3 regions of the Maribacter sp. Asnod1-A12 genome follow, and region 2 is predicted to be linked to each of the others. Evidence: riboswitches for the same ligand, from Rfam matches in the RefSeq annotation. Region 2 holds a riboswitch; each other region holds the start of a gene.
What was found. A riboswitch is a leader RNA that binds a small molecule or an ion and turns the genes downstream of it on or off. The one in region 2 is predicted to bind S-adenosylmethionine.
Positions count from the first base shown of each region.

Region 1: it holds a riboswitch for S-adenosylmethionine, as region 2 does, so the genes downstream of both, ACJJVP_RS09715 (O-acetylhomoserine aminocarboxypropyltransferase/cysteine synthase family protein) here and ACJJVP_RS14455 (Na+/H+ antiporter NhaC family protein) in region 2, are expected to answer to the same signal.
Region 3: it holds a riboswitch for S-adenosylmethionine, as region 2 does, so the genes downstream of both, ACJJVP_RS09780 (homocysteine S-methyltransferase family protein) here and ACJJVP_RS14455 (Na+/H+ antiporter NhaC family protein) in region 2, are expected to answer to the same signal.

Region 1 is NZ_JBEFNZ010000006.1:2,288,194-2,298,549, reverse strand. It holds gene ACJJVP_RS09740 (RrF2 family transcriptional regulator) at 1-392, opposite strand, end outside; gene ACJJVP_RS09735 (hypothetical protein) at 485-1,015, shown strand; gene ACJJVP_RS09730 (trans-sulfuration enzyme family protein) at 1,074-2,246, opposite strand; gene ACJJVP_RS09725 (GIY-YIG nuclease family protein) at 2,398-2,709, opposite strand; gene thrA (bifunctional aspartate kinase/homoserine dehydrogenase I) at 2,859-6,245, opposite strand; gene ACJJVP_RS09715 (O-acetylhomoserine aminocarboxypropyltransferase/cysteine synthase family protein) at 6,380-7,654, opposite strand; SAM riboswitch class I at 7,794-7,897, opposite strand; gene ACJJVP_RS09710 (hypothetical protein) at 8,142-9,335, opposite strand; gene ACJJVP_RS09705 (sulfatase) at 9,522-10,356, opposite strand, start outside.
Region 2 is NZ_JBEFNZ010000006.1:3,350,415-3,360,770, reverse strand. It holds gene ACJJVP_RS14480 (vanadium-dependent haloperoxidase) at 127-1,581, opposite strand; gene ACJJVP_RS14475 (TonB-dependent receptor plug domain-containing protein) at 1,753-4,245, opposite strand; gene ACJJVP_RS14470 (FecR family protein) at 4,269-5,180, opposite strand; gene ACJJVP_RS14465 (RNA polymerase sigma factor) at 5,218-5,739, opposite strand; gene ACJJVP_RS14460 (hypothetical protein) at 5,881-6,543, opposite strand; gene ACJJVP_RS14455 (Na+/H+ antiporter NhaC family protein) at 6,631-7,932, opposite strand; SAM-I-IV-variant riboswitch at 7,984-8,081, opposite strand; gene ACJJVP_RS14450 (hypothetical protein) at 8,278-8,472, shown strand; gene ACJJVP_RS14445 (tetratricopeptide repeat protein) at 8,572-10,356, opposite strand, start outside.
Region 3 is NZ_JBEFNZ010000006.1:2,304,256-2,314,611, forward strand. It holds gene ACJJVP_RS09765 (HEPN domain-containing protein) at 1-5, shown strand, start outside; gene cobA (uroporphyrinogen-III C-methyltransferase) at 11-823, shown strand; gene ACJJVP_RS09775 (NAD(P)/FAD-dependent oxidoreductase) at 911-1,972, shown strand; SAM riboswitch class I at 2,130-2,247, shown strand; gene ACJJVP_RS09780 (homocysteine S-methyltransferase family protein) at 2,359-3,360, shown strand; gene ACJJVP_RS09785 (four helix bundle protein) at 3,385-3,741, shown strand; gene metH (methionine synthase) at 3,741-6,509, shown strand; gene metF (methylenetetrahydrofolate reductase [NAD(P)H]) at 6,687-7,640, shown strand; gene ACJJVP_RS09800 (acyloxyacyl hydrolase) at 7,870-8,967, shown strand; gene ACJJVP_RS09805 (head GIN domain-containing protein) at 8,978-9,772, shown strand; gene ACJJVP_RS09810 (serine hydrolase domain-containing protein) at 9,769-10,356, shown strand, end outside.

The sequences.
Region 1 (10,356 bases), 1.1 Mb from region 2:
AGTGTATTATTACGGTATACATCTAAGGCACTATCACGCACTTGTAGCATTAGTTTATGAACGGAACAAGTGTTTTCTTCAGGACAATCATCACAGGTTTCATAAAAATTTAGACTTACGCAGGGCACCATGGCAATTGGACCTTCTAAAACTCTCATAACATCCGTCATCGAAATTTCCTCAGGTGTTCTTAACAAATAGTAACCGCCACCTTTACCTTTTTTTGAACCTAAGAATCCTGTTTTTCTTAAGCTAAGAAGTATACTCTCCAAGAATTTTTGGGAGATGTTCTCCTTTTCGGCTATTTCTGATATTTGAACTGGTTTCTTATCTGGCTGTGCCGCTAAGTAGGCAAGCGCTTTTAAACCATATTTTGTCTTTTTCGAGAGCATAATGCTAAGATAGCCAAATAATAAAAATATCAGCAAAATACTTGAGCACACCATTTTTACGTTATAAGTTTCCAAATCAATTCTACCTACTTATGAAAAAAGTATTCTTATTATCGCTTATTGGCGTATTTGCATTAGTTTTTACATCTTGTTCAGATGACGACAGCGTTGGCGTTTCCAGCGCAAGTGAATCACAAATTATCGGTACATGGAACCTTACCGCTCTTGAAACAAGAGATGGCAGGTCTGATACTAATTTTGATGGAACATCAATACCCACTACGTTTACAGCTGTTGGTAAAGATTTTGATACTGTTGTTATTTTTTCTGAAGAACCACAAACAGTAACGAGTGAAGGATCATATACAACGGTGACAACCACTACTGTTATGGGTGAAACCTCAACAGAAGAAGAAACCGGCGAAGACTTTTTCGAAAGTAATGAATGGAGATTGGACGGAAGCATCCTTTATTTTGGCTCTGGCGAAGAAGAAATTGGTTTTACGATTACAGAATTAACAGATTCTCAAATCTCATTACGATATGAGTTAGATGAAACTGTAGATTTTTTAGGATTCGAAACTAGTATTAGTGCGACCTACAATATGACTTTAAGTAAATAAACACTTTAATTTATCGTATAAAAAAAGCCCGGTACATACCGGGCTTTTTTTGTTTCTACTATCCTAATGCCTGAGCAATATCTGCGATAATATCATCTATATGTTCTAACCCTACAGAAATACGAACTGTGCCATCAGAGATACCTACTGCAGCACGTTCTTCTACACTCAACTTACTATGCGTTGTAGATGCCGGGTGCGTAACTATAGTTCTTGAATCTCCTAAATTGGCAGATAGGGACAACAGTTTAATAGAGTCAAAGAACTCTCTACCTGCATCTAATCCTCCTTTAACTTCAAAAGCTACTACACAACCACCTGCTTTCATTTGCTTTTTAGCTATCTCATATTTTGGATGCGATTTTAAGAACGGATATTTCACCCAATTCACTTTATCGTTCCCCTCTAGATACTCCGCTAATTTCAATGCGTTTTCACAATGCCTATCTACTCGTATGGCCAAAGTCTCTAAACTTTTAGACAACACCCATGCATTAAATGGTGATAAAGCGGGACCTGTAATTCTTGAAAAACGATATACCTTATCCATCAACTCTGCACTACCCACTGTAATACCTGCTAATACTCTACCTTGACCATCCATCAGTTTTGTGCCAGAATGAATGACCAAATCTGCACCAAACTTTATGGGCTGCTGTAAATAAGGCGATGCAAAACAGTTATCGATCACAAGTATTAAATTATTCTTTTTCGCAATCTTACCCAACTCCTCTAAATCTAATACATCAACACCAGGATTCGTAGGAGTCTCTGCATAAATGATTTTTGTTTTCGGAGTGATCAAACTTTCTATTTCTTCCAATGCATCTATCTTGAAATAGGTATGTTCAATATTCCACTTTGGGAAGAAGTTCGTGAACAATGAATGTGTTGACCCAAATATGCTTCTTGCCGAAAGTACATGATCACCACTATCCAATAACGCCGCCAAAGTTGAAAACACTGCTGCCATACCAGATGCAAATGCGAATCCGCTTTCTGCACCTTCCATTTGGCAAACCTTATCTATAAACTCAGATGAATTGGGGTTTGAGTATCTTGAATATATATTACGATCTTTCTCTTCTGCAAACGACGCACGCATATCTTCTGCGTCTTCAAATACAAAACTTGAAGTCAAATACAACGGTACCGAATGTTCCAAATTTTCACTTCTTTTTAGTTGCGTACGAATCGCGTTCGTTTCAAATTTATTATTGTTCTTTTTCATTTCTTTACTTTTTGGCTTCGGCTACGCTCAGCCATTTACCTTTACCTTATTTACTCTTATCCAACTTATTTGGCTTCGGCTACGCTCAGCCACCTGTCTTAAACATACTACCTTTTTTATGCTGACCTTTAAGCTCCGCCGAATTGACATTTTACTTTTCTTTAAAATATCTATAATGTGTATCGTTTATACATTCTGCTAAACTAGGCAACTTCGCTAATTCACCATTTATTAATGCATCTTTCTTTTCTCTTCTCCAACCTTGTATTTGCTTCTCTCTGTAAAATGCAGAATCAATTCTTAAATACTCTTCTACATAAACCAATTTCACAGGTAATCTTTTTCTTGTATGATTAGCCCCTTTACCATCTTGGTGTTCTAATAATCTTTTATCTAAATCTTTTGTACTACCTGTATAATAACTTTCGTCTGAACATTCCAAAATATACATGAACCCTGACATACAATTATCATTTATCGGCTTCAGCTACGCTCAGCCACCAAACATTAAAATTTCTTACTTTTATTCATCTGATTTGGCTTCAGCTACGCTCAGCCACCAGCCTTTCACCTAACTACTCATTTGTACGTGGTGACTGAGCGGAGCCGAAGTCATCCTTTCTCCGCAATCCTCAATATATCTCCAAATACCCCTCTTGCGGTAACGGCTGCTCCGGCTCCGGCTCCTTGAATTACTAACGGATTTTCACCGTAAGATTCTGTGTATATTTCTATGATGGAATCTGATCCCTTTACCTGCCCCAAGGCACTTTCCTTTGGCACTGATATCAACTTCACATCTAATACTCCTTTTTCCTTTTGAAGGTTTCCATGCAAATCACCAACATATCTTAATACATGATTTGGCTTCTGATTCTTTTTAATTTCACTGAATTTGGCATCCAACACATCTAAATTCTTTAAAAAGAAAGCCACTTCTCCGTCTTGTAATTTCTTCGGGATAAGGTTATCAATATTTATATCTGCAAACTCATTATGTAAATCTAGTTCACGTGCTAAAATCAACAACTTTCTACCGACATCATTTCCTGATAAATCTTCACGAGGATCCGGTTCTGTAAATCCTTGCTGCATCGCATCTTTCAAAATAGATGAAAATGGTACATCGCTTTCTGAAAAAGTATTGAAAATATAACTTAATGAACCAGAGAACACGCCTTTAATTCTGGTTATGTTCTCACCGGATAAATGCAATAACTTAATGGTATCTATCAATGGCAATCCTGCACCTACATTAGTTTCATACAAATATTGCTTTTGATTCTTTTGCAGCTCTTCTCGTAGCAACTGATAAAAATCGTAACGTAAGGTATTGGCTATTTTGTTTGAAGACACAATATCGAAACCATGTTCTACAAATTCAAAATAGTTTGCTACAAAGTCTTTACTCGCCGTATTATCAATAACGATCAGATTCTCTAAATGATGACGTTTTGCAAAATCAAAAACATCTTCTACTTTATATGACTTTCCTTTTTGCTTTAAATTCGTTTTCCAGCTTTTGGTAATTCCCTTTTCATTCAATAAAATCTTCTTGGAATTCGCTATACCAAATACGCGCAAATCTAATTTCTTACGATCTTTAATTGTTTTGGCAGATTTTAGAATTTGGTCAATCAATGTTCCTCCCACATTACCATGCCCAAAAATTAGAATATTTATCCTTTTACTGATACCAAATACTTGTCCGTGCATGACGTTTACCGCCTTGTGTAAATCTGCTTTCTTCACCACCAGACTCACATTATTACCTGATACCGTGTTGTTGAACAACAAAGGCACAATCTGGTTTTTAATCAGTGCGTTAAAGGGATTATGGAACGTACTTAAATCTTGACCTACAATAGATATGATAGAAACATCATCTATTACCGTGATCATATTTACATCTTTAGATTCAAAATCATTACTGAATTCATTCTCTAAAGCCAATTTCGCTCTTTTCGCCTTGTCTTTCTTCACTACAAGACCAATACCCCTTTCTGAAGAACCTTGAGATATGATACTAACACTAATATTACTTGCTTCTAAAGCCTTAAATATTCTAGCATCTACACCCACTTTACCTAACAAACCGCGACCTTCAATATTGATCATCGCAACATCTTCAATAACAGAAAGTGATTTTATTCCTTCTTTACTGGATTTTGCACTGATCAAAGTTCCTTCACTATCATCATTATACGTATTTAATATACGCAACGGAATGTTCTTTTCAATAAGCGGAATTATAGTTTTCGCATGTAAAATAGTTGCTCCGAAATTCGCCAACTCATTCGCCTCTTCATAAGACAAGTTTTCCAACTTTTTAGCTTCGGGCACATAATCTGGATTTGCCGTGTAAATTCCGTCAACATGTGTATAATTCTGCAATTCTTCAGCATCTAAAAAATTAGCTAAAAGAGCTGCGGAATAATTACTTCCGTTCCTACCCAATGTAGTTGTCTCCCCATCTAAAGTAGATGAAATAAAACCGGTAACTACCGCAACAGTATCTTTGGGTATATTCGCAAACTTCAATAACACCTGCTCTTTTGACTCTGCCTCCAATACCTTGGCATCACCAAATGTATTGTCGGTCTTTATCACCTTACGCGTATCTACTAACTCTGCATTGATGCCTTTACCTATCAATAATTTGGTAACCAATTTGGTAGATATCAATTCACCATAGGCAAGTACCTCATCTTTAATTTTGGCACTATAATCACCTAACAATGAAACACCTTCATACAATTTCGCCAAGCCTTTAAACTCTGCCGACAAACTGATATTCTTATAAGTATGCTTTTGATATTTTTCTAAAGCCTCAAACTGAGTTTTATAGTCTTTACCTTTTGCGGCTTTCTCCAGCATCTCTTCTAGCTGATCCGTTGCTTTTTCCCTTGCCGATAAAACAATGGCAATATTCTCTTCATTCTTAACCTTATTGGCTACAATATCCAATACTCGCTCTAGTCCTTCTCCATTGCTTAAAGATTTACCGCCAAATTTTAGAATCTTAATCTTCTTGATATTGCCGTTGGTATTAAAAATACCACCAAGCAATTTCTCCATTTGATCGAACTCGATCAAAAAGGCGTCATGCCCATGTAACGACTGTACTTCGCCATAGGTAACGTTGCTTTTCGCTTGAGCCAATTGCTTAAACGTATCTTTATTTTCTTGAGCAGTAAAGAACATATCAGAATCTACACCTATAATATGAATATTGGTATCACTATTTTGCAGTCTGATGAAATTCTCATCTCCACCTCTAGTGACATCAATCGTTTTCAATAACTGATTCATCAACTTATAGGCAGATAGCTGAAACCGCTCTTGCAACTTATCGCCATGATGCATTAACCAACTTTCTACATTAAAGACCTGCAGCTCTTCGTTCGTACTTCTTTTGAAGCGCTCTTTAAAGGACGCCGGAGTTCTATAACATAACATTGCATGCATACGTGCATCGTGTACCGGTTGCTTAGAATTCACCAAAAACTGCTCTTGAATTTGACAATTGGCGATCAACCAATCTGTCGATTTCCAATCGGATGCCACAGGAATTAAATGCTCGGTTAAATCTGGTTGTAATGCTGCCATTTCCCAGGCAATACCACCACCTAAAGAACCACCGATCAAAGCAAATAAACGGTCTACTTTCAACTGCTGCAAACCCAGCAAAAACATCCTAGCTACATCGCCAGCAACAAAATCCTTATAGTTTTCAATCACGAATTTATCATGACCGTTACCCGGAATATTGAATGCCAGAATGGTATACTTTTGGGTATCGATACATTTTTCATCACCGATAAGTGCTGACCACCAGCCATCTTCACCAGTAACATTAGAGTTACCCGTTAAAGCATGGTTCACCAAAATAATAGGTGCCGTGTGCAGTTCTTTACCAAATACCTGATAAGACAATTGAATATCTTGAGAGGCACCACTTAAGGTCTTATATTTTTTAATCTGTAATTGATGTAGCATCTATTTCAAAATCAATTTATGGCTTGGCTTCTGTTCCGCTCAGCCAATAATATTTTACTATTTTAAATAATTGGTCACATAGTTTTAGCTCAATGACCGGTTATTTCAATTTTGCTTTATATCGATAACCGAGATTAAAGACTTGCAAATGCCTGTTCTAAATCGGCTTTTAAATCTTCAATATCTTCTAGACCAACAGACAAACGAATTAAATCTTGACCTACACCAGCACCTTCTTGCTGCTCTGCAGTTAATTGTTGGTGTGTGGTACTTGCAGGGTGAATGATCAATGATTTTGTATCACCAATATTCGCTAGCAATGAGAATATTTTAGTCGCATCGGTCAACTTCTTAGCAGCTTCAAATCCGCCTTTCACACCAAAAGTAACCAATCCGCTCTGTCCTTTTGGCAAGTATTCTTTTGCCAATTCGTTGTACTTATTGCTCTTCAATCCTGGGTAATTTACCCATTCCACTTCTGACCTACCTTCTAACCATGTAGCCAATTCTAATGCATTTGCACTATGTTGCTTAATACGTACCGGTAATGTTTCTAAACCTTGAATAATTTGGAATGCGTTAAACGGACTCAATGCTCCACCGAAATCACGTAAGCCTTCTAATATTAATTTAAATGTAAATGCCGCCGCACCTAATGCTTCGCTATATACCAAACCATGATACCCAGCAGATGGCTCAGTAAACTCTGGAAATTTTCCGTTGGTCCAGTCAAAAGTACCAGCATCAATAATTGCTCCACCTAAAGAAGTTCCTTGTCCGCCGATATATTTTGTCAATGAATGTATTACTAGGTTAGCTCCGTGTTCAATAGGATTCAATAATGACGGAGTAGCCACAGTATTATCTACTATAAATGGCACACCTGCTGCTTTTGATTCTTTCGAAATTCCTTTCAGATCCAACACATCCAATTTAGGGTTCCCTAAAGATTCTACAAAAAATGCTCTTGTGTTTTCCTGTACCGCTTTTCCAAAATTCTCAGGGTCAGATGCATCTACGAAGGTTGTTGTAATACCGAATCTTGGCAAGGTTACGTTCAATAAATTAAACGTACCACCATACAAACTACTAGATGCCACAATATGATCACCTGCTTTCAACAATGTCAACAACCCTGTTGAGATTGCCGCTGTACCCGATGCAAAAACCACCGCTCCAATTCCGCCTTCTACCGCAGCTAGTCTATCCTGTAAAATTTGATTGGTAGGGTTGTTTAATCTTGTATAAATAAAACCTAATTCCGCTAACGAAAATAAGTTTGCTGCGTGATCCGTGTCATTAAAGACATACGATGATGTTTGGTAAATAGGCACTGCTCTTGTACCACCGTTGGTAGTTGTGTCGTGACCTGCGTGTAATGCGTTTGTTGCTAATTTGTGATTACTCATGATTTTGTTGTTTTTAAAAATTAATCCTTCGGCTACGCTCAGGATGCAAAAAATTAAAAGCCAAACCTTGACCAACATCATATGCGGGTAGGTAAAATCAAAAAGTTATAAGAAAGTAATATCGAAAAAAAATCGATTACTGTTATCCATCCCCTAAGGGTAGAATGTAGCACCTTCTTTGTATGGAACAAAGGGTTGCTAAGGTTTCAAAGGGTCTAATCCCTCCACCTTTCTTGATAACTATTCAATAAGTGTTTGAACTTTGAGCTACAAATATTGGGCAGAAGTTTTTAATAACCTAGAACTTTAAGAAAAAAATATAATTTAAGGTCTTGTTGTTAGTTTTATCAAAGTATATTATCTCTTAACACTTGCTATTTAAAAGCCTATTGAAAACTATAAAAGGAAAGGATAAACACTTTCATCACAGCTATGCGATTGACATCTCAAGCTATAAATCATATTTCAGATAATTACAAATTAAATGCTATAATATCTTCACCCCTAATAAGATCGACAAACTTGTGAACTCAGTACTATAATTATTACTATCTGAAAATAATTCTCCTCTATCCATATCGTAACGTACTTCTAAAATAAATTTATGATATTCATATCCTAGACCAAAGGTCAAGTTTGTTCCCTTACTAAATTCAAAACCAGGTCTGCTAGTGGTAAACTCCGAATCTAAATCAAAAATAAGTACGTAAGAAGCATTAATAAAAAACTTTGATTCTTCATCTAAAAAAAACGAATGTCTTAATCCGACAGGAAATTCAAGAGTCCTGTAATTAAGTGTAACAGTTTCGGGCAAATAATTAAGCGATGTAGATTCTGATCTGAAATTATTATACGAAGTCTCAATAATGACAGCCCATTTATTTCTATTAAACGGCAGTACAAATTCGGACTCCAACCCTATTTGAAACCCTACAATATTTCCAAAATTAAATTCATAAGAAGAGGGGTTGTAAGCAGACCTAGAAGGAATTTTAAATGAGTTAAAATTAATTCCAGTCTTTAAATTTAGACCAAATATTTTTTTTCCTTCATCCTCCTTATCAAAAATTACACCTTTACATGTATTGTACTTTACAAAAATATTATACAAGCTCTTTTTTGAATATCTTAATGTATTGATATTGTTAGTAGAAATACTTTTACATATTAAATTGTTCAACAACTCTTGCTTATAAATATTACTTTCAGCAACTATTGATTCGCTTTTATAATATTTTTTATATACCAATTGTGTAATAGCTTTTTCTTTACCGTCATAAAAAAAAGTTGAAAAATTACCCTCAACATAACTGTAAAGATTTAAATTACCTTTTACAATTTGCTTTAGAAAAAGCACTTCCTCTATATAATTTGGATTCCTGTCATAATCTAATTTATCCAATAACCGTGAAGACCTATCGACTTCAACATTAAAACGTTTATAAACAACGTGTGATACTCCAAATTCACTTATTGATTTTATAGTTTTAGTTTGTATTTCACCATCTTTTGAAATTTTATATAGAATTTCATTAGGATTATTTAACCATTCTATATTTTTAATAAAACATTCAATTTTAACATTATTATTGCCATAATAATATCCTTTCTCAAAATTTACCTGAGAAAAACAATTTATACTAACTTGAATTAAACAAAGTAATATTATAAATTTTTTCACCTATTTTTTTTCATTAAAACTCACTTTAATTCTAAGAGCGAACTTTAAAAATTATCATTCATTAAATCAGCTTAATTACCCATATACAGAAACATTTCAATTAAAATTTTAACTTTCCTATTTCAAAAAGTCAAACGTAGCATTTGAGCCTAAAATATATATTAAAAATTTCTAATAAGGAACAACTTACTTTATCATCCCAGCACTCTTGTACTTCTCTATATATTTTTGATCTTGCTCTGGAGAGTCTTTGTATTTTTTACGAAGTGCTACCAAATCTTTCTTCAGCTTTTTAACGGTATCTGCATATGCAGGGTCATTATAAACGTTGGTCATTTCCTTCGGATCTTTTAATCTATCATACAACTCCCATTCATCTACATCATAGTAGAAATGCACCAATTTAAATTCTTTGTTTACAATACCATAATGGCGTTTTACCATATGTACTGACGGGTATTCGTAATACTGATAATACACTCCATCTCGTGTCCATTTGTCTTTTTCGCCTTTTAATAACGGAATCAAACTCTCCCCTTGCATATCGTTTGGCGGAGTGAAACCCACAGCTTCCAACATAGTTTGCGCAAAGTCTAAATTCTGTACCATTTCATTTTCTACAGATCCCGGCTTCACCACATTTGGCCAACGCACCAATAACGGAGTCTTAAAAGATTCATCATAAATAAATCGTTTATCGAACCAACCATGTTCCCCTAAATAAAATCCTTGGTCAGAGGTATAAATTACTATTGTGTTTTCTGCTAATCCGCTTTCATCTAAATAATCTAACAAGCGACCTACGTTATCATCTACCGAAGAAATACTACCTAGGTAATCTTGCATATATCTCTGATACTTCCATTTCATTTTTTCGGTATCGTTCATCTTTGGCCAATTCTCATAGAAGAAATCGTTGATAGAATCTAATACCTGATCATATAAAGCTTTTTGCTCAGCCGTAGCACGGTTATACGGACCATAAAAACTATTAGGAAACTCTTCAACTACAGGAAATACT
Region 2 (10,356 bases):
TTAAAAAGGATTGATAAAAATTAAAAAGTAGTTTTTTGCCATATAGATGTGAAGTGGGGTCAGGAATATTAGAATTGCGAAAGCTTCGCCATTACAGGCGAAACTTCTACAATAAATAGTTAAGTGTTAAAAATTAGGGGAAAGACTAAAGTTGTTAATAGCTGTAGAAATCTCATAGCCCAAACGCGCTCCTTCATCACTATCCGCTTGAATATGCACACCTAAGGGTATTCTGGAGTATCCGTTTTCCGCAGCCATTTCTGTGAAGGAGTTAAAATTTCTTGAGTCGCTTCTAAATTCAGACCTTCCAGCATGTGTTCTATCCGTAAAATTAATAGCATCACCACCGAATATATCCATAAACACACCCGATGCAACTGCAGCAAATGTCGCATGACCTGAAGGATACGCAGGAAAAGCAGGATTAGGACTAGATATAAATCGTGCTAAATTAGTTTGAAAATCATCGTTTATATATTCTAAAATATACCTACTTGGTCTTTCTGTATTATAGGTGTATTTGTCGTCCCAAGCAGAAACTGCTGCATCGTTCAAAGCAAAACCTAAGCGTAACATTAACTCTAAGGTTTGTTCATAGTCTAAATCTTCTTGTACTATAAGCTGATTGGCTATTGAAAACTGTCGCCCAGGGGGGCTCATCATTAAACCTTCTACATCATCTGACCAAAATTCTGAAATCCACAGGTCTTCATTATCTTCGAGTCTAGCAGTCGTGGCAGAAATTTCCACATCATCCATTTGACCGTAATAGCCACTATTTCTGTTACCATTATGAGAAAAGGGTGGGGGCGTGCTAGATGTCTCTTCGGGGGTAATTACAAAAGTTCTAACTCTATTCCAATAAGGAAACCAGGCACTTTCCCCTTCTGATGCCGCCCATAAACCTTGCCCTACAGGAGCTACATATGATGCAGGATTGGGATCAATTTGTTGAGATTCGGCTTCGGTATCTGTCTGGCTGTAAGCGATGACGCTTTCTGCTACCAATGCACCCCATTCCAAAGAATTTTCTATTGCTTCTGGTGATAAATTTTCGCTTAATTCTTCTTCGAATTCTTCTTCGAGAATTTCTATACCTGCTTTAGCATTGTTAGACACACTGAACATAAAATGGTCAAATACCAAGGCGTAACACGTATTTAAAGCTAAAGCCCTGTCTACATTTTCTGCTCTTTCATCTTGGTCTAGGTTAAAACCTTGCAATCGGTTTTGAATAGAACCATATCCATCCATATCCGCCACTGCGGTTTCATAACCTGCCAAATGAATATAGCCCAAAGCCCTTGCTGTTGTATTGGGTCTTAATCCATCCGTATAACGATCTAATACTAACCATAGATTATTCCAATCCACTATTAGTTGAACAGTTTCTTCTGAGGGGCTTAAGTTATTATTACGATTGTTCTGCCTTCTAGCGGTTAATGAGTCTTGTGTTACCGTATTAAAATCATCTGTGTCAGTCTCACTAATTTCAAGAACATCTAATTCATCTTTTGCACAGGCATGTACCAAGAGTACGGATAGGATTATCAATACCCATCTCATATTATAATCTTTCATAATTCTTTGTATTAAGGTTAATGTTTATCTGAAGGCATTTTTTAGCGCCTTTTCCTTAATACGTTTTAGAGATACTTATACCCAACCCCTAAATTGAAAAAAAATAATAAAATGATTTACATAAATAATAATGCATTAGAAGAAATGCACTACTTACTAATATATATTTAATTAAAATTGAAAACTTAGCTGCAGGTTAGGAGCAAAGTCTATACCCTTTCTATACGGGTTAATAACGGAAGGTTCGTTTTGAAATAGATTTACAATATTGTCTTGATCATATAGGTTTACAAATGAAACTCCCACAATACCTTTCCAAGTTTTTCTCTTATTATTAAATGTGTAGGTGGTCGAGACATCTAATTGGTGTTGACCAGGAAAACGATCTTTATACGGAATTTCGAAATCTTCTTCCGTACCTTCTGCTATATCAAAGTCTGGTATTACTACAGGCATACCTGAAAGGTAACTCCATGTAACGGCAACTTCAAAAGCATTCAAATGCCATAAACCAGTGATATTCAATATATGTCGTTGGTCAAAAAAAACGGGGTTTGTATCATCAAACTTGGTATTCACTTTACTCAACGAATAGCCAATCATCGTTTCTAAATTGTTCCATCTTTTCTTAACAAAAAGGTCTGTACCTATACTTTTTAGTTTTCCTGTTTGAAGTGTTTCTGTATTTGTTTGCAGCGTTATGTTATTCGAATTTCTCAAATAAAATTCAAAATCTATCAACCAACCCGATTTGTTGTACAAAGCTCCTATCATACCCTGGTATCCATCAAGTACCGTAGTGGTTTCGTCAGGTAAATACCAAAATTGACTTTTGTTATTGAAATCATCAAAATCTTCACGTAATTTCTTTTGAATAAATTGATGAGAGCGCCCCATAGAAGTCTTAAAATATAAAGCCTCATTGGCTTGTAAGTTTAATGAAATTCGTGGGTCAGCATAAAAAACTCCGGTGGGTTCATAATAGTCGGTATGTAATCCGAATTCCGCGGTCAGCTTATCATTCCAATTTTTGTTGACATTCAAAAAAGCACTATGTGTAATGGCAGTTTGATCTCTTCTATTATTAATACTATTTTCTTCATTACGTTCATCGAAACTTAGTCCATAATCTGTTAACGTATAACCTGTTTCAATAATAGTGTTCGAGTTAAAATCATATTTAAATTCAGTTATGAAGCGAGTATCTTCTATTGTATTAGCATACTTTTCAAAACTAGACCGCTCAGAAGCCGTAAAACCTTCACTTATATTATCAATATATAATGTAGATCTACTAAATCTTGCTAGTGCTCTTAATTTATCAGATAATTTACCATCCCATTTAAGGGTTAACCCCCAATTATCAAGATTTAAATTCCTGAAATCTTTATTATCCTCATCACCTGCATCCTTCAAAGTAGCCGATAAATCATTCTGAATATTTATAAAGCTTAACGTTGCTTTATGATTCTCATTTATATCATAAATCAATTTAGAATTAATATCATAAAAACCTACCTTAAAATTTTCACTATTCACTTCTTCAGCCACGGTTTCTAATCGACTACCTTGAAAATTAAGAATTGAATATGCCTGCATTTTTGGTGAGTTAATTGTAGGGTAGTTTGACCTTGCCGCTAAATATAAGGCCAGTCTGTTTTTTACAATCGGTGCTTTTATAGTTGCCCCACCATAGACTGAATTGACCTGTACTTCATAAGTTGTTGAATCAGGTACTTTGCCGCCAGTTGTCATATCAATTAATCCACCAACACGACCTCCCCATTTTGCAGACAGTGTATTTCTTTGAATATCGATTTTATCAACCATAGAAGGATTGTATGGTGCAAGAACCCCATAGAAATGACCATTATGATATATAGGAATATCATCTATTTGAATAAGTGATTGATCAAAGGTACTTCCTCTAAAATTTAGACTTCCAGGTTTTCCGCTAGGTGTATGTACACCAGGTATATTTTTAATAACGTTATAGATGTCACCATCTGTATCACCAGCAAGTAATCCTAATGAATTCATGTCTATTTGAATCGTATTATTACTTATTTTGGCATTAATACCTTTAGTGAGATAATCGGTTATAAATACCTCATTTAAATGAATCATCGAATGCTCCATTTTTAATGAAGCATTCAAACTTTCTAAATCTTTTGCTTTAATACTTATGGTTTTATAAAATGCCGCACTAATAAAAATAGAGTCTAAAGGAAAAATATCATCTAAGGTAAATATTGATTGTTTTGCTATCAGTAAACGTTGTTCATCATTATTTACTTGCACTCTAATATCTGTAATGGGCTCAGTGGTCTCATTATCTGATATGGAAAAAGAAATATCAGTTCTAATGGGAACAATCATATAAGAGCTATCCGTATCTGCTAAAAATTCTATATGTGCCTCTTGTTGAATGATATTTAAACATTCTGTCAATTTTTCGCATGTAATAGCTGAAGAAAACGTTACCTGATCTAGTAGTGTATGGTTATAGATAAAATCTACACCGTAAGTATTTGTTAGATTTTTTAAAATATCAACCAATTTTACCTCTGGTTGATTTTGTGCGTAAGAATTAAAAAACAAGAAAATTCCAATAAGAGCAAGATAACTTGATAACGTTCTCTTTTTCTTGTAATTATTTTTCATTAATAATATTTAAGTATTCAACACTATTCAAAAATAACGGTATTATCATCTAGAATACTGTATTTAATTTCCATTGTCGTAAAAATGGTTTCTAAAGTCTGCTGTAGGTTTTTATGTTCTATTGTACCTGTAAACTGTAATGTTTCGTATTTTTCGGGAAGATTGATATCTACAATATAATATCGTTTTAAGTCTGCGATTACGTTTTTTAATGATGCCTTCTCATAAGTACTAAAACCTTTCATCCACTCAGGACTTTGAAAATTATGATCAGACTTTCGAAGTTTGCCATTCTGCAATAGTATACTTTGCCCTTTAGAAATAATTTCTGATGCACCATTGTACGATACATCTATTTTACCTTCGTAACAAAATACTATAAATTGGTCATTTTGGCTTCTGATATTGAACTCAGTTCCTAATACCGAAACTATCGCAGTATTTGTGCTCACCCTAAATGGTACACCGCTAGAAACATTAAAATAAGCCTGTCCAGAAAGGGTAACGAACCTGTTGTTTTTCCAATCATTTTTATCGTAGGTAATGCTTGATGCCGCATCTAATTTTACGAAAGAGCCTGTTGGTAAATCAATAGTTTTGTTTTCGGCAATTTTTGTAGTTATAGTAGTACTACCGGTCGATGACAAATACCAAACCAAGCCGCATGAAAGTAAAATTGCTACACTCGCTGCTATACGCACCCAACTACTATTTTTAGTTTTATTTATTGGTAAAATATATTCATTTTCTTTTTTCAATTTTGCCAGACCTCCCTCAGCATCAAAGGGCTTCATCTTCCAAGTATCAATATCTTCAATGACATTTTTAAGTGCATCTAATTCACCAGAATTCTTTAGCGCTTCTTTTTCTTCGTCACTCAAACTATCATCCATCCAACGGGCAATTAAATTGTTATGCTCCAAATGCTTGCTCATACTTGTATTACGTTTAAAAAACTATTTAACCAACCTGCTAAATAGAAAAATCTTTTATTTCTGTAATCGAATTCAATTTCAGCAATGCTTTAGAAATACGTTTTTCAATAGCTGTTTCACTAACCTCTAATCTTAGAGCTATTTCTTTATATGTAAGTTTGTCTATTCGATTCATTAAAAAAGCCTCTCGCTGCTTTTCTGGTAAATTAGAAATGACAGACTCAAGCTTTATTCGAAATTCTTTTGTTCTTAATTTAAAATAAGGGTCTTCATTATCTTGTTCCTTAACCAATCCTTTTTCAAATTTCAGAGACACTTTTTTAGTTCGCAATGTATCGATCATTAGGTTTCGAGATACACTATAAAGAAATCCGACTACTTTGTTATAAATGACCGTACTACATTTAGACCATAGTTTAACGAATGAATCATGTACAATATCTTCTGCCCGCTGCATATCACCAAACTTGTAGTAAAGGTAATTTCGCAAACCTTCTGCATGGGTTCGATAAATGTTATTATAAACGCTCTCTTCGCAAACCGATGGTTCTTGACCCATTCTTTAATATTAAATTCTAAAAGACCTATTGTAAAGTCATTATCCCAAAAGTAGCTATTACCCCTTTAACTGCAAGATACTCTAAAATAAAAAACCTATAGTTTCCTATAGGTTGTATGAGATTTAATATGCTAGACTAATTTATTTGCTACAGTTTTGATTGTAAAAAAGAACAATCGCAGCTAATTCTGCACCTTTACCATATTCATCATCCTTAAAGTCACTGCCGTTCATTTTTTGAATTAGTTCTTTGCAATCACCTAATTGCTTTTTTACTTTTTTCTTGTATCCTATCCAATCCACATCGCCAACAATTAATCGGTATACTTGTTCAATAGTTTTAGACCCTGGCTTTTTAATATAATACTTAATAATAGTACCTCTACTACTAGGTCCTCTAACAACTCTTCTTGAAACCTGCGAGCTTTGACTTGCTGTTAAATTGCCACTTTGAGCATATGAAATGTCATTTTCAACCTTCATACTACCGTAGTTGGTTTGAATATTACGTGCAACTAGCATTGTTTCGCCAGAAATAATCACCTGAAATTCTTCTAATTTCTTAGATTTTGGAGAGGTTCTAAAATATTCAATATCTCCAGTTTTAATATGTTCGATTTCATCATGTTCAATTTTATTAGGTTCTGCTCCTTCACTTTTATAAAAAAGAATTTTGCTTCCTTTATTTTCAATAATTCCTTCTTTAATATCTCCGTTTTTAAAAGTTACTACACCTTTGTTTTGAGCAAATACATTTGAAATAAAAAGAAACAATACGGCAAATGGTAACATCTTGAAATTCATAGGTAATGGTTTTAAAATTTATGAGATGCTAGAACGGACTTTTATCAGAAAAATTACTTTTTAAAAGTTGCTGCGTTATACTAAAAGTTACTTCACATGTTTTGGCTTTAGACCAATAAACAGTAAAGTATAGATAAGTAAAAGCAGTAAATACCAGGTATTACTTACTAAATCTAAATAATCGATTTTCCCTTTTGAGAAGCTTAAAATCATTAAAACCTGAGCGCCATAGGGTAGTAGTCCTTGAAATATACAAGCAAATATATCTAATATTGAAGCTGTCTTTTTATTATCTAAGTGGTACTCGTCATTTATCGTTTTAGCAATGGGACCGGCAATAATGATTGACACGGTATTATTTGCAATCGCCATATTAATGGTACTTACCAAAGTGGCAATACCAAACTGTGCAGACTTCTTATTTTTAATCAGTTTTTTAATATTGACCAATATGAATTCGATACCACCATTTCTCTCTACCAAAGCGGCTAAACCACCAGTCAATAATGACAATAGAAATATTTCGGTCATATTGGTAAATCCGTTATATGCGATTTTAGTTGATTCTATGAGGTTAAAGTCTCCATAAACAATTCCTAATGCACTTGCTGCAATTGTACCTAATAACAAGGTTACAAATACATTGACTCCCACAATCGAAAGAATAATCACCAATACATATGGCATTATTTTAATAATAGAATAATTGTAAACTGTGCTTTCAGTTACGACGGACTCCAACCCGAATCCCTGAAATACTAAAATAACAATGGTGAATAATGCTGCAGGTACCGCTATTTTGATGTTCTGTTTAAATTTGTCGCTCATTTTACAACCCAAAGATTGGGTTGCCGCAATAGTCGTATCTGAAATTACAGATAAATTATCGCCGAACATACTGCCGCCTAATAGCGCACCACATAGTATTGCTAAATCTGCGTTGCTTTCATTAGAAAAACCCACTACAATGGGTGCCAATGCTACAATAGCACCAACCGACGTTCCTGTAGACACTGATAAAAAACCCGCAATAACAAAGATACCAACGTAAATATATTGAATGGCTATAACATCTAAACCAAGGTTTACAATAGCATTTACACTACCTGTTTCGTTTGTAATTGCGGCAAAAGCACCTGCTAACAAATAAATGAGGCACATGGTCAATATTTTATCATCGCCGCAACCTTTTAATAAGGTGCTTATTTTTGTTGTTATTGTTTGTCTAAACAGTAAAAATGCAACAATAATTCCCCCTATTACAGCAATAGGAGCTGGTAAAGCATAGAAATCATTTTGATAAATACCGACTCCTAAAAACGTAAATACAAATACGAACAAGGGTATTAAAGCTGAAAATTTTGGGATATTCTTTTTAGTACTTTCCATTTCTCTTTCTTCATAATCAAAAAAGGAAATAGCTATAAATTAGAAGAATCATGAGTTAACATTTGTTCCAATTGATTGGCTTATCTATTTAGCACCTTGCTTGTTATTGCAGGTTGCTATCTCCTTGTTTGAGATTCTTGATAATTATTTAAGGCGGCAAATGTAGTGTATTACTAATATTACCAAATCTTAAAAAAAGGTTAAATTATTTAAATAGAATTCCTACACATTTACTTGTGCATAATTACCTTGAACTTGACTTCAATTATTATTTCATTAACAACCTTGCGTATTTAAATGGTCGAAGTTCGGCATCATAATACTAACTAATTCAATTATTTACGCATGAAGAATCATTACTTAAAAGCTATTGCTGTAACATTTTTATTATTGACAGCCTTTTCTTGTACACCAGAAGTTGACAAATTTGGCGAAGATTTTGACCGAGACAATATGGACTTGTTCTTTTCTAGAATTGAAGATAAAAATTTAGGTATGAGCAGTATTTCTATTTTCAAAAATGGTAAAGAAGACGATTAAATCTCTTTTGCTATTATTGATGTCGAAAATTCGATTTTAACAGTTTCGACTTCTAAATATAGAGTTGGCTTCAGTATTCAAATACCCTGATAAGACATGTTATTTAGACAACGGCACTGTAAAAAATACGGTAGTACCAACATTTACTTCGCTGTTGACCCATAACTCACCACCGTTTCCTTCTGCCATTTCTTTACATAAAAAAAGACCAAGACCCGTTCCTTTTTCATTATCCGTACCAAAGGTAGAATCCATATGGGCATTTTTAAAAAGTAATTCTACCGTTTCTGCAGCCATACCGATTCCATTATCGGCAACTGCAATTTCTAAGAAATTATTTTTTTCATTAGCACTAATAGTTATAACTCCTTTAGTATTAGTAAACTTAATAGCATTACTTATTAAATTTCTTAGAATAATTATCAAATGATCTTTATCACTGAAGCAATTGGTATTCATAACATTATTAACAATAGTTATCTCCTTTTTTAGGGCTAGGGGCGTTAATACTTTTATCGTATTTTCCAGAACACTATTAATTTCTAAATCACGCTGTTCAACAATAATACCTTTCATTTGCGCTTTTGCCCATTCTAAAAGATTATTCAACATTACCGAAATACCTTGTATATTATTTAAAGCTTTGGGGATTAACCTGTTATAATCTTCTTTTGACATATCACCTGTCAAGGATAGCTCTAACAGTCCGTAAAAAGAATTTATAGGACCTTTAAGATCATGTGCTATTATAGAAAATAGTTTGTCTTTAGTTTTATTTGCCTCACTAAGTTCTGCTTCATGCTGCAATAATTGACTCTGCTTTTTTTGTAAGTCTTGAGTGTATTTTTGCTGTAATTTATTGTTTCTATATATTAACACAAAAAATATTAAAAGTAAGAGCAGAGCACCAATAGCAAAATAAACGTACTTCTTTTGCTTGGCTATTTCCTTATTCTGATCTTCAATCAATTGTTGTTTCTGGTTCTCAAATTCAATTTTACTTCTTAGAATTCCAAGTCCCTTTTTGAACTTTTCATCTGCACCTAATTTATAAAGTTCTAAATATGCCGTTTGATAAGTGTATGCCTGGGTATCGTCACCTTTTCTATGATATACTTGAGATAATAGGTCATTTGACTCTTTTATAACGGTTTCTACATTAAGGTTATGACCATATTCCAAAGATTTTTTACCGTATTGTTCTGCCTTTTCTAAATCATTCAATCCTAAATAACATTCTGACAAGGCTGAATAAACTAAAGCATAGCCATAGGCGAAGTTTAATTCATCACACAACTTTTCTGCTTTAATTAAATAATTTAAGGCTTCATCATACTTTTTCTGTTTTAAAGCAATACTACCTTTTTGTTCATAAGAATGTGATAACCAATCTTTAATATTACTTTTCTCGAAGAAGACAATACTTTTGTCTATAAATTCATTCGCACGATCAAAACTACCCATGGTTGAATACTGTGAAGCCATATTAATGAATGTATAAGGTATAATTTCATCATCCATCAATTTCAGGCTTAGATTACGTGCAATCTCTAGAAAGGTTATTGCTGTTTGGTAATCACCATTTTTACTGTAAAGTGCAGCTATACTAACGTTTAAATCAATCCTTTTTCCGTTTTCGTTAATAGTATTCGCTACATCTAAAGCTTCTAGAAACCGGGTTAGTGCAAGTGCATCTTTACCTTGTAGCGAATAATCTAGAGCCATATTATTTAGGGCTTTTAATTTCTCTGAACCTAAATTATATTCATTGGCAATTTTTAAGGCATCTAAATTGAATTCTAAGGCTTTTTCTGGCTCACCTTTTTCAAAATAAAAATAACCGTAGGTAGATAATGCCTTGCTTTCACCTGCTTTATAATTAGT
Region 3 (10,356 bases), 1.0 Mb from region 2:
CATAAACGGCATGAGTTTAGAAAGCAATTTAACGAAGACTGAGCGTAGCCGAAGTCAAGGTCTTTTGACTGTTGTAGGTGCAGGTCCTGGTGATATCGAATTGATCACTTTAAAAGCGATCAAGACCTTAGAAAATGCCGATGTGGTTTTGTACGATGCTTTGGTAAACGAAGAGTTGCTAAAGTATGCAAAAAACGCAGAATTGATTTTTGTAGGTAAACGTAAAGGTTGCTATGCATATCAACAGGAGCAAATAAACGAGTTGATCATAAGCAGAGCAAAATCTGCGGGACATGTGGTACGATTAAAAGGAGGAGATCCATTCGTATTCGGTCGTGGTTCTGAAGAGATGGAATATGCAGCGTCACATGGTTTAGAGGTAGCAATGGTACCCGGTATTTCATCAAGTTTAAGTGTACCTGCATATCAAAATATACCCGTAACCAAAAGAGGTTCATCAGAAAGTTTTTGGGTAATTACAGGAACTACAAAAGAGCATAAACTATCAAGTGATGTTGCCTTAGCTGCAAAAAGTAGCGCTACCGTGGTCATATTAATGGGAATGTCAAAACTCCCGCAAATTGTAGAACTGTTTAAAGGAGAAGGCAAAGCAGATATGCCTATCGCCATTATTCAAAATGGGACCCGTAAGAATGAAAAACTAGGCATTGCAACTATTGAAACTATAGTTGAGGTTGTAGAAAAAGAAAAATTATCTAACCCTGCAATTATCATCATAGGTGAAGTGGTAAAACATAGAGAGGCATTAATTCAGGCGAAGAATCAGTATTCAAAGGAGAATGCTAAGTTGAGCGAAATATAAAAGTGCGAAGTATTAAGTACATAGTTGAAGTGAAATTAAAAGAAGTTGAAAAGTGATTTCTAATTACTTTTTACTAAACAAAAAATTATGATTAAAACAGATATGCTCATTATAGGAGCGGGACCAACCGGATTATTTACGGTGTTTGAAGCAGGATTATTAAAGTTAAAAACGCATTTAATAGATGCATTGCCGCAGCCAGGCGGACAGTGTTCGGAGATATATCCTAAGAAGCCTATCTACGATATTCCTGCATTTCCAGAAATTTTGGCAGGTACTTTGGTAGATAATTTAATGGAGCAGATCAAACCTTTTGAACCAGGGTTTACATTGGGTGAAAGAGCTGAAACCTTAGATAAGTTAGAAGATGGTTCTTTTATAGTAACTACAAATAAAGGAACTCAGCATAATGCGCCAGTTGTTGTTATAGCAGGCGGGTTAGGTTCTTTTGAACCAAGAAAACCACCTATCTCGAATATTGTAAATTTTGAAGATACCGGTGTTTCTTATATGATTAAAGATCCAGAAGTATATCGTGACAAAAAGGTAGTGATTGCCGGTGGTGGAGATTCAGCGTTAGATTGGGCTATTTTCTTAACCGATGTAGCATCAGAAGTAACTTTGGTGCATAGAAGAGATGAGTTTAGAGGAGCTTTGGATTCTGTTGAAAAAGCATCTGAACTGGCGAAGCTTGGAAAAATCAAATTGATTACTAAAGCTGAGGTAAAAGAATTGCACGGTAAAGATAATTTGGAAGCCGTAGTTATTAAGCATACCGATAAGGAAAAGGAAGATACTTATTTAGAGGTAGATAATTTCATTCCGTTATTCGGTCTGTCTCCAAAATTAGGTCCGATCGGTGATTGGGGTCTAGAGATTCAGAAGAATGCTATTAAAGTAAACAATGCAAAGGATTACCAAACAAATATACCGGGAGTTTACGCTATTGGTGATGTAAATACTTACGAGGGTAAATTGAAATTGATATTATCAGGTTTCCATGAAGCAGCGGTAATGTGTCAGTTTGCATACCAACAAATCAATCCGGGTAAGCGCTACGTAATGAAATATACGACCGTTGGTGGTGTTGAAGGATTCGATGGTTCTAAGAAAGAAGCCAAAAAAGAAGTAGTACAAAGTATTGCATAAAGTTATAATTTGGTCAGTAAAACCTCCAGATTCTTTATGATTCTGGAGGTTTTTTTATGACAAATTTCTAAAAATTCGTTGGGTAAAAAACCTGTTGAAGTTTTGGATTAGAGCATGCTGTGCCGTTACTTTGCAAATCGTTCATAAATAGATTGAAACGTTATCAAGAAAGGTGGAGGGACTAGACCCATTGAAACCTTGGCAACCCTTTCCTTTAAGGAAAAGAAGGTGCTACATTCTATCTTTATTCTGTGTACTTGTGCAGAAGATGTTATTCTATATGGCATTACAAAGACAGATAACTTAAGAAAAGGCATCTAGCCGAACTTTCCTTACTTGATTACGAATTACATTTTTATTGAACCAATAATATTTTACACCGTAAAATGAAGGATATAAAGGAAATATTAAAAGAGCGAATTCTCATATTAGATGGCGCCATGGGTACCATGCTACAGCGCTATAAGTTTACTGAGGAAGATTTTAGGGGAGAACGTTTTAAAGACTGGGAACACCCATTACAGGGTAATAATGATTTGTTGTCACTAACTCAGCCTGATGCAATTGCTGAGGTTCATCGTAAGTATTTCGCTGCGGGTGCCGATATCGTAGAGACCAATACATTTTCTGGAACTACGATAGCGATGGCGGATTATTACATGGAAGACTTGGTGTATGAGTTGAATTATGAATCTTCGCGTATCGCTAAAATGGTAGCAGATGAATTCACGGCTAAAGAACCGAATAAACCAAGATTTGTAGCCGGTAGTATCGGTCCTACGAACAAAACGGCAAGTATGTCTCCGGATGTAAATGACCCAGGGTATAGAGCAGTTTCTTTTGATGAGCTACGTATTGCATATAAACAACAAGTAGAAGCCTTGTTAGATGGTGGATCGGATATTTTATTGGTAGAAACTATTTTTGATACGTTAAATGCAAAAGCGGCATTGTTTGCTATTGAAGAAGTAAAAGAAGAGCGAAATGTCGATGTGCCTATCATGGTAAGCGGTACCATTACCGATGCGTCAGGTAGAACGTTATCTGGTCAAACGGCAGAAGCATTTCTTATATCCATTTCCCATATTCCTATTTTATCGGTCGGCTTCAATTGTGCATTAGGAGCTAATCAATTGGTGCCACATTTAGAGGTATTATCAACCAAAAGTGAGCATGCGGTTTCGGCACACCCCAATGCAGGACTACCAAATGCATTCGGAGAGTACGATGAGACTCCTGATCAAATGGCAGAACAAATTAAAGAATACGCAGAAAAAGGATTAGTAAATATAGTAGGTGGATGCTGCGGTACCACTCCGGAACATATTACGGCGATAGCAGAGGTAGTGGAAAATTTTGAACCTAGAAAGTTGACAGTTGTCGGTTGATGGTTGTCAGTAAATAGTAACTGAATGGAATATACAGAATTAGAAGTGTGGAAAGAATCTAGGATTTTGGCGAATTTGATATATAAAGTTTCTCAGCAGTTTTCTAAAGTTGAAATGTATGGGTTGACAAATCAGATACGTCGTTGTGCTGTTTCAGTTCCGTCAAATATAGCTGAAGGATGTGGAAGAAGAACAACAGCAGATACTATCCAGTTTTTACACATTTCTAGAGGTTCTCTATATGAATTAGAAACTCAGCTATTCATTGCTTTGGATCAAGAATATTTGATTAAAGAAGATTTTGAATCCATTGCGAAGCAAATTTTAAAATGTAAAAAACTCATTAATGGGTTTATCAATTACTATAAAAAGACCAAATAATGTCTGGAAGTATTTCAAAAAAACCATCAACTGACAACGGTCAACCGACAACTAAATACCTGAAGTTATCAGGTCTTGAACCCCTAATAGTCACCCCAGAAACGAATTTCATAAACGTTGGTGAACGGACAAACGTTGCTGGTTCAAAAAAGTTTCTACGTCTTGTAAAAGAAGAGAAATTTGAAGAGGCGTTGGCTGTTGCTAGAGAACAGGTAGAGAATGGAGCACAGGTTATTGATATTAACATGGATGACGGATTGATCGATGGTAAAGAAGCCATGGTCAAATTTTTGAATCTTGTTATTTCTGAGCCAGATATTTCTCGTGTACCTATAATGATAGATAGCTCTAAATGGGAAATCATTGAGGCGGGTCTGCAAGTAGTTCAGGGTAAATGTGTGGTTAATTCCATTAGTTTAAAAGAGGGTGAAGAACAGTTTATACATCATGCCAAGCTAATAAAAAGATATGGTGCCGCGGTAATCGTTATGGCGTTCGATGAGGTAGGTCAAGCAGATAATTATGACCGTAGAATTGAAATAGCAAAACGCTCTTATGACGTTTTGGTGAACAAAGTGAATTTTGCACCAGAAGATATTATTTTTGATTTAAATATATTTCCTGTGGCCACAGGTATGGATGAGCATAAACTGAATGCCATCGATTTTATAGAGGCTACGCGTTGGGTACGTGAAAACCTACCACATGCCAGTGTAAGTGGTGGGGTAAGTAATGTTTCTTTCTCCTTTAGGGGTAACAACCCTGTGCGTGAGGCAATGCACTCGGTTTTCTTATATCATGCGATAAAAGCAGGTATGAACATGGGTATTGTAAACCCAAGTATGTTAGAGGTATACGATGATATTCCTAAAGATTTATTGGAACGTGTTGAAGATGTTATCTTAAATAGAAGAGACGATGCAACCGAGCGATTGCTTGATTTTGCAGAATCGGTAGTTGGGAAAACTAAGGAAAGTAAGATAGATCTTTCATGGAGAGAAGATCCGTTACAAGATAGAATTACACGTGCCTTGGTAAAAGGTATTGACCAATATATTGTTGAAGATGTAGAGGAAGCAAGAGTTGCCGCAAGTAAGCCAATTGAGGTTATTGAAGGTAATTTAATGACCGGTATGAATGTGGTGGGTGATTTATTTGGAAGTGGAAAAATGTTCTTGCCACAAGTGGTTAAATCTGCCCGTGTAATGAAAAAAGCGGTAGCTTATTTATTGCCATATATTGAAGAAGAAAAGTTGTTGAATCCGCAGGTAGGTGATTCTGACAATGCAGGAAAAATATTAATGGCAACGGTAAAGGGCGATGTCCATGATATCGGCAAAAATATTGTGGGTGTTGTACTGGCATGTAACAATTATGAGATTGTTGATTTGGGAGTTATGGTGCCGCCAGAAAAAATAATTGCCGCAGCTATTGAACACAATGTAGATATTATAGGGCTTAGCGGATTGATTACACCTTCTTTGGATGAAATGGTGCATTTGGCAAAGGAAATGGAACGTAAAGACTTTAAGATTCCTTTGCTAATTGGTGGGGCAACAACCAGTAAGGCACATACTGCGGTAAAAATTGATCCACAATACAAAGAAGCTGTAGTTCATGTAAATGATGCCTCTAGAGCGGTTACTGTAGTGGGAGATTTACTGCAGAAAGAAACTTCTAATGGTTATAAGAAAAGCATTAAAGATGATTATGACGTTTTTCGTGAGAAGTTTTTAAATCGCTCATCAAGTAAAACGTATAAATCTATTTCTACGGCACGTAGAAATAAGTTTAAAATAGACTGGGAAACTTCAGAAATCGTAAAACCGAATAAGCTTGGTATACAGGTACTAGAAGATTTAGATTTGAACATTTTAGTGCCGTATATAGATTGGACTCCATTTTTTAGAAGTTGGGAACTGCATGGAAAATACCCGGCAATATTGACAGATGAGGTTGTTGGAGAACAAGCAACAGATTTATTCGCAGACGCTCAAGAGATGCTGAACAAGATAATTTCTGAGAAGAAATTAAAGGCAAAAGGTATTTTTGGACTCTTTCCTGCTAACTCCGTCAACGATGACGATATTTTAGTTGACACAAGCTCAAATCTAGATGAGAATACTGGGTCGCTGAGCGGAACCGAAGCGAAAGAGAGCTACACTTTTAGAACCTTACGCCAACAATTAGAGCGTAGAGAAGGTGTAGCAGATTATGCTCTGGCAGATTTTATAGCACCGAAAGAATCAGGGAAACAAGATTATATGGGTTGCTTCTGTGTGTCTACAGGTTTTGGTACTGCAGAATTAGCGGCGAAATATGAAGCGGATTTAGACGATTATAATTCCATTATGGTAAAAGCTCTTGCAGATAGGTTGGCAGAAGCTTTTGCAGAATATTTACATAAGGAAGTCCGGCTGAAACACTGGGGCTATGCTTCAAATGAGGAGTTGAGTAATGAAGATTTAATTAAGGAATCTTACAAGGGAATTCGTCCTGCACCAGGATATCCTGCTTGTCCTGATCACTTAGAGAAATTGACTATTTGGGATATTTTAAATGTGAAAGAGACTATTGGTGTTGAACTGACGGATAGTTTGGCTATGTGGCCAGCAGCATCTGTAAGTGGGTATTATTTTGGAAATCCGCAGGCACGTTATTTCGGATTAGGAAAAATAAAAGATGATCAGGTTAAAGATTTTGCCGAACGAAAAGGCATGCCATTAGAGGATGCCGAAAGATGGTTGGCACCGAATATAGTTGACTAGTGCGTTAGGGATTGAAGCGGCATCTTTTTCTATTTAAACTGATGTTCACCAAGATGAATGAATGAAATATAAATAGAAAAAATAGAGCTGAAAGCCCGCTCGAACGCCAAAATAATTAAATTATAACTAATAATGCCTCATTGAGGTCTGCTCACAAAAAGAGTAATAGTATAGCATATGAAAGTAACAGACCATATCATTAATGCAAACGGAAAGACACTTTTTTCATTTGAAATAGTGCCTCCGGTAAAGGGTAAAAATATTCAAGAATTGTATAATAATATTGACCCATTAATGGAATTTAAACCTCCGTTTATTGATGTGACCACATCTCGTGAAGAAACTATCTATATTAAGAAAGAAGGACTTTTAGATAAGAAAACTACACGTATGAGACCAGGTACAGTGGGTATTTGTGCTTCTATACAGCATAAGTATGATGTTGATACGGTACCTCATGTTATTTGTGGAGGTTTTACTAAAGAAGAAACCGAGTACATGTTGGTAGATTGTCATTATTTAGGCATACAGAATGTAATGGCTTTACGTGGTGATGCCCGTAGCGAACAAAAGTATTTTGAACCTACGGATGGCGGACACCCTTTTGCGATTGACTTGGTAAAACAAATTCAAGAGTTGAATTGTGGTAAGTATTTGCATGAAACCATAGAAAGCGAACACTGCAGTGATTTTTGTATAGGTGTGGCGGGTTATCCGGAAAAGCACTTGGAATCACCTTCATTACAATCAGATTTAAAACGATTGAAAGAGAAAGTAGATGCAGGTGCCGATTATGTAGTAACACAAATGTTCTTCGATAATAAAAAGTATTTTGAGTTTGTAGAAGCTGCAAAAAGTATGGGTATTACCGTACCTATTATTCCGGGTATAAAACCAATTGCAGTTAAAAGACATATGCAATTATTACCACAGGTATTTAGAATTGATATGCCACAAGATTTAATAGAAGCGGTAGATGGTTGTGCAACCAATAGAGATGTGCGTAAAGTAGGTATTGAATGGGCAATTCAGCAATCTAAAGAGCTGAAAGCTGCTGGTGTGCCTGTGTTGCATTACTACTCTATGGGGAAATCTGATAATATTAAGGCGATAGCGGAGGCACTGTTTTAGTTTCCGTGAAGCTAGTTTGTAAGTTCTAGTGTTTTAATATCGTAGAGTAACGGAGATGTAAAAATGTATCGAGAACTTTTAGAACATGGGAGCTTCTCAATAAAAATTTATTCGTACCTCATAAATTCACTCGAAGTGACATTGTTACTTTTGTAAATACATAATTTGTAGGAAAGAACTTTGTATTTTGTACATGGTACTTGGTACTTAGTACTTATTTTTGCCTTCAATGAATTTTAAGTTTCTATCCATTTTACTGATTTCAGTAAGTTGTTGTTTCGCACAAGAATCTGGTGAGCAAAAAAAGTATACCCTTGATGCTAGTCAGTTTTACGGGTCTATAATTTTACATAATCCAGATATTTCACATTTAATCACATCTCACCCTGCGGGCGTAATTTTGAGTTACAATAGAAAAACCTATGGCTTAAATGCATGGGAAGAGTTATATAACTATCCTGATTTTGGATATTCTTTCATATATCAGAATTCTAATAATAGTACATTAGGTGATAATTACGGACTTTACGCTCATTACAATTTTTATCTTTTTAAGCGTAATGTGCAGCTTCGCGTTGGGCAAGGGGTCTCTTATGCTACTAACCCTTATGATAAAGTAACAAATTTTAGAAATAACGCATACGGATCAGATGTATTAAGTTCTACGTATTTAATGTTCAATTATCATAAAGAGAATATTATAAAAGGGCTAGGATTCAAAGCCGGTATCTCTTTAATACATTATTCAAATGCTAATTTTAGGGCTCCGAATACTTCTACCAATACCTTGGCTTTCAATGCCGGTGTGGTATACGATTTAGATGGAGGCAAAGAAATAGAATATATACATCGCGAAAAAGAAAAAATAACAGAGCCTTTGCGTTATAATTTTGCTTTAAGAACAGGTGTAAATGAAAGTGATGTTATTGATTCTGGACAGTATGGTTTTGTTGTACTCTCTGCCTATGCGGATAAAAGAGTGGGAAGAAAAAGTGCGCTACAATTTGGAGTAGATGCCTATTTCTCTAATTTTTTAAAGGAGTTGATTCGCTATCAAAGTATTGCTTTTCCTGAAAACGGGGTGAATACAGATGATGATTATAAAAGGGTAGGGGTCTTTGCAGGTCATGAGTTGTTCATTAATAAAGTGTCCATGATTTCTCAGTTCGGTTATTATGTTTATTACCCGTTTGATTTTGAAGGACGTACATATTTACGTGTAGGGCTAAAACGTTATTTTGGAGAAAAGATATTTGGGGCAGTTACCTTAAAATCTCACGGAGCAAAAGCAGAAGCAGTAGAATTCGGGATAGGAATACGATTATAAGATGATAAAAATGATAAATAATTCACTTAGTTGTCTGGTCAAGCGCAGTCGAGACCTTATAGTCTTGATGGTAATTTTGGTTTCCCTATTTGTTTCTTGCGATTCTGAAAATGCTTCAGATTGTTTTCAAAGTACTGGTGAGATTACGAGACAAGAAGTTTCTGTTTCCGAGTTCTCTTCCATAGCGGTTTTTGAGAATGTAGCTTTGGTTATTAAACAAGGGAATACACAAAAAGTGGAGATTGAAACCGGTGAAAATTTACGTAATGAAGTAGCTGCAGTTGTGGAGGATGAACAATTGTTATTGACTGATGCAAATGACTGTAATTATGTACGTGATTATGGTACCACGGTAGTTTATGTGACCACTCCAAATTTAACCAGTATTCGTAGTAGTACCGGTTTTCCTGTTCAAAGTGACGGAGTGCTGGCTTTTGAAAGTTTAAGCTTGCTGTCAGAAAGTTTTACAGATCCAGAAGCAGAAACTACAGATGGGGAATTCAATTTAGAATTAGACGTTACTAGTTTAAGTATGACAAGCAACGGAATATCATATTTCAAGTTAAAGGGCAGCGCAGAAAGCTTTAATATAAGTATTGCAGCAGGTGATTCTAGGGTAGAGGCAGAAGAACTAATAGCCCAGCGGGTAAATTTTAACCATAGAGGTTCAAATGATATTTTAGTAAATCCGCAAGAAAGTTTAACCGGTGTTTTAAGAGGTACGGGAGACTTACAGAGTTATAACCGACCGGCAACAGTGGATGTTGAAGAATTGTATAACGGACGCTTGATCTTTGTGGAATGAATCCTATACTCAAATATCTGAAAAACGTGTTTGCTGCTAAACGTATTTTGGCGGATGATACTGAGTTAACAGGATTGGTAAAAGTAGATTATTTACTTCAACAATTAATAATAGAAGATAAAGTACCCGGAATTGCAATTACTGTTTTAAAAGAGGGGAAGTCAGTTTTTCAAAAAGGGTATGGGTATGCCAATATTGACGAGAAACAGTATATAGACCCTATAAAATCTATTTTTAGAATTGCTAGTGTCTCAAAGCCTATTGCAGCAACAGCTTTGGCACATATGGTACAAGAAGGATTTATTGATTTAGATGAGTCTTACTATACTTACCTTCCAGATTACCCTAAGAAAGAATGGGATTTTACTATTCGCCAATTAGCTAGTCATATTGCAGGTATACGTGTTTATAAAGGGAAGGAATATGGTTTGAACGAACCATTATCCATCAAACAGGGTCTTAAGATATTTAAAGATGATCCTTTGGTATACAAACCAGGTACCGAATATTTATATAATAGTTTTGACTGGGCAATGATTTCTGCGGCAATGCAAGAAGCAAGCGGAATTCCGTTTGAGGAATAT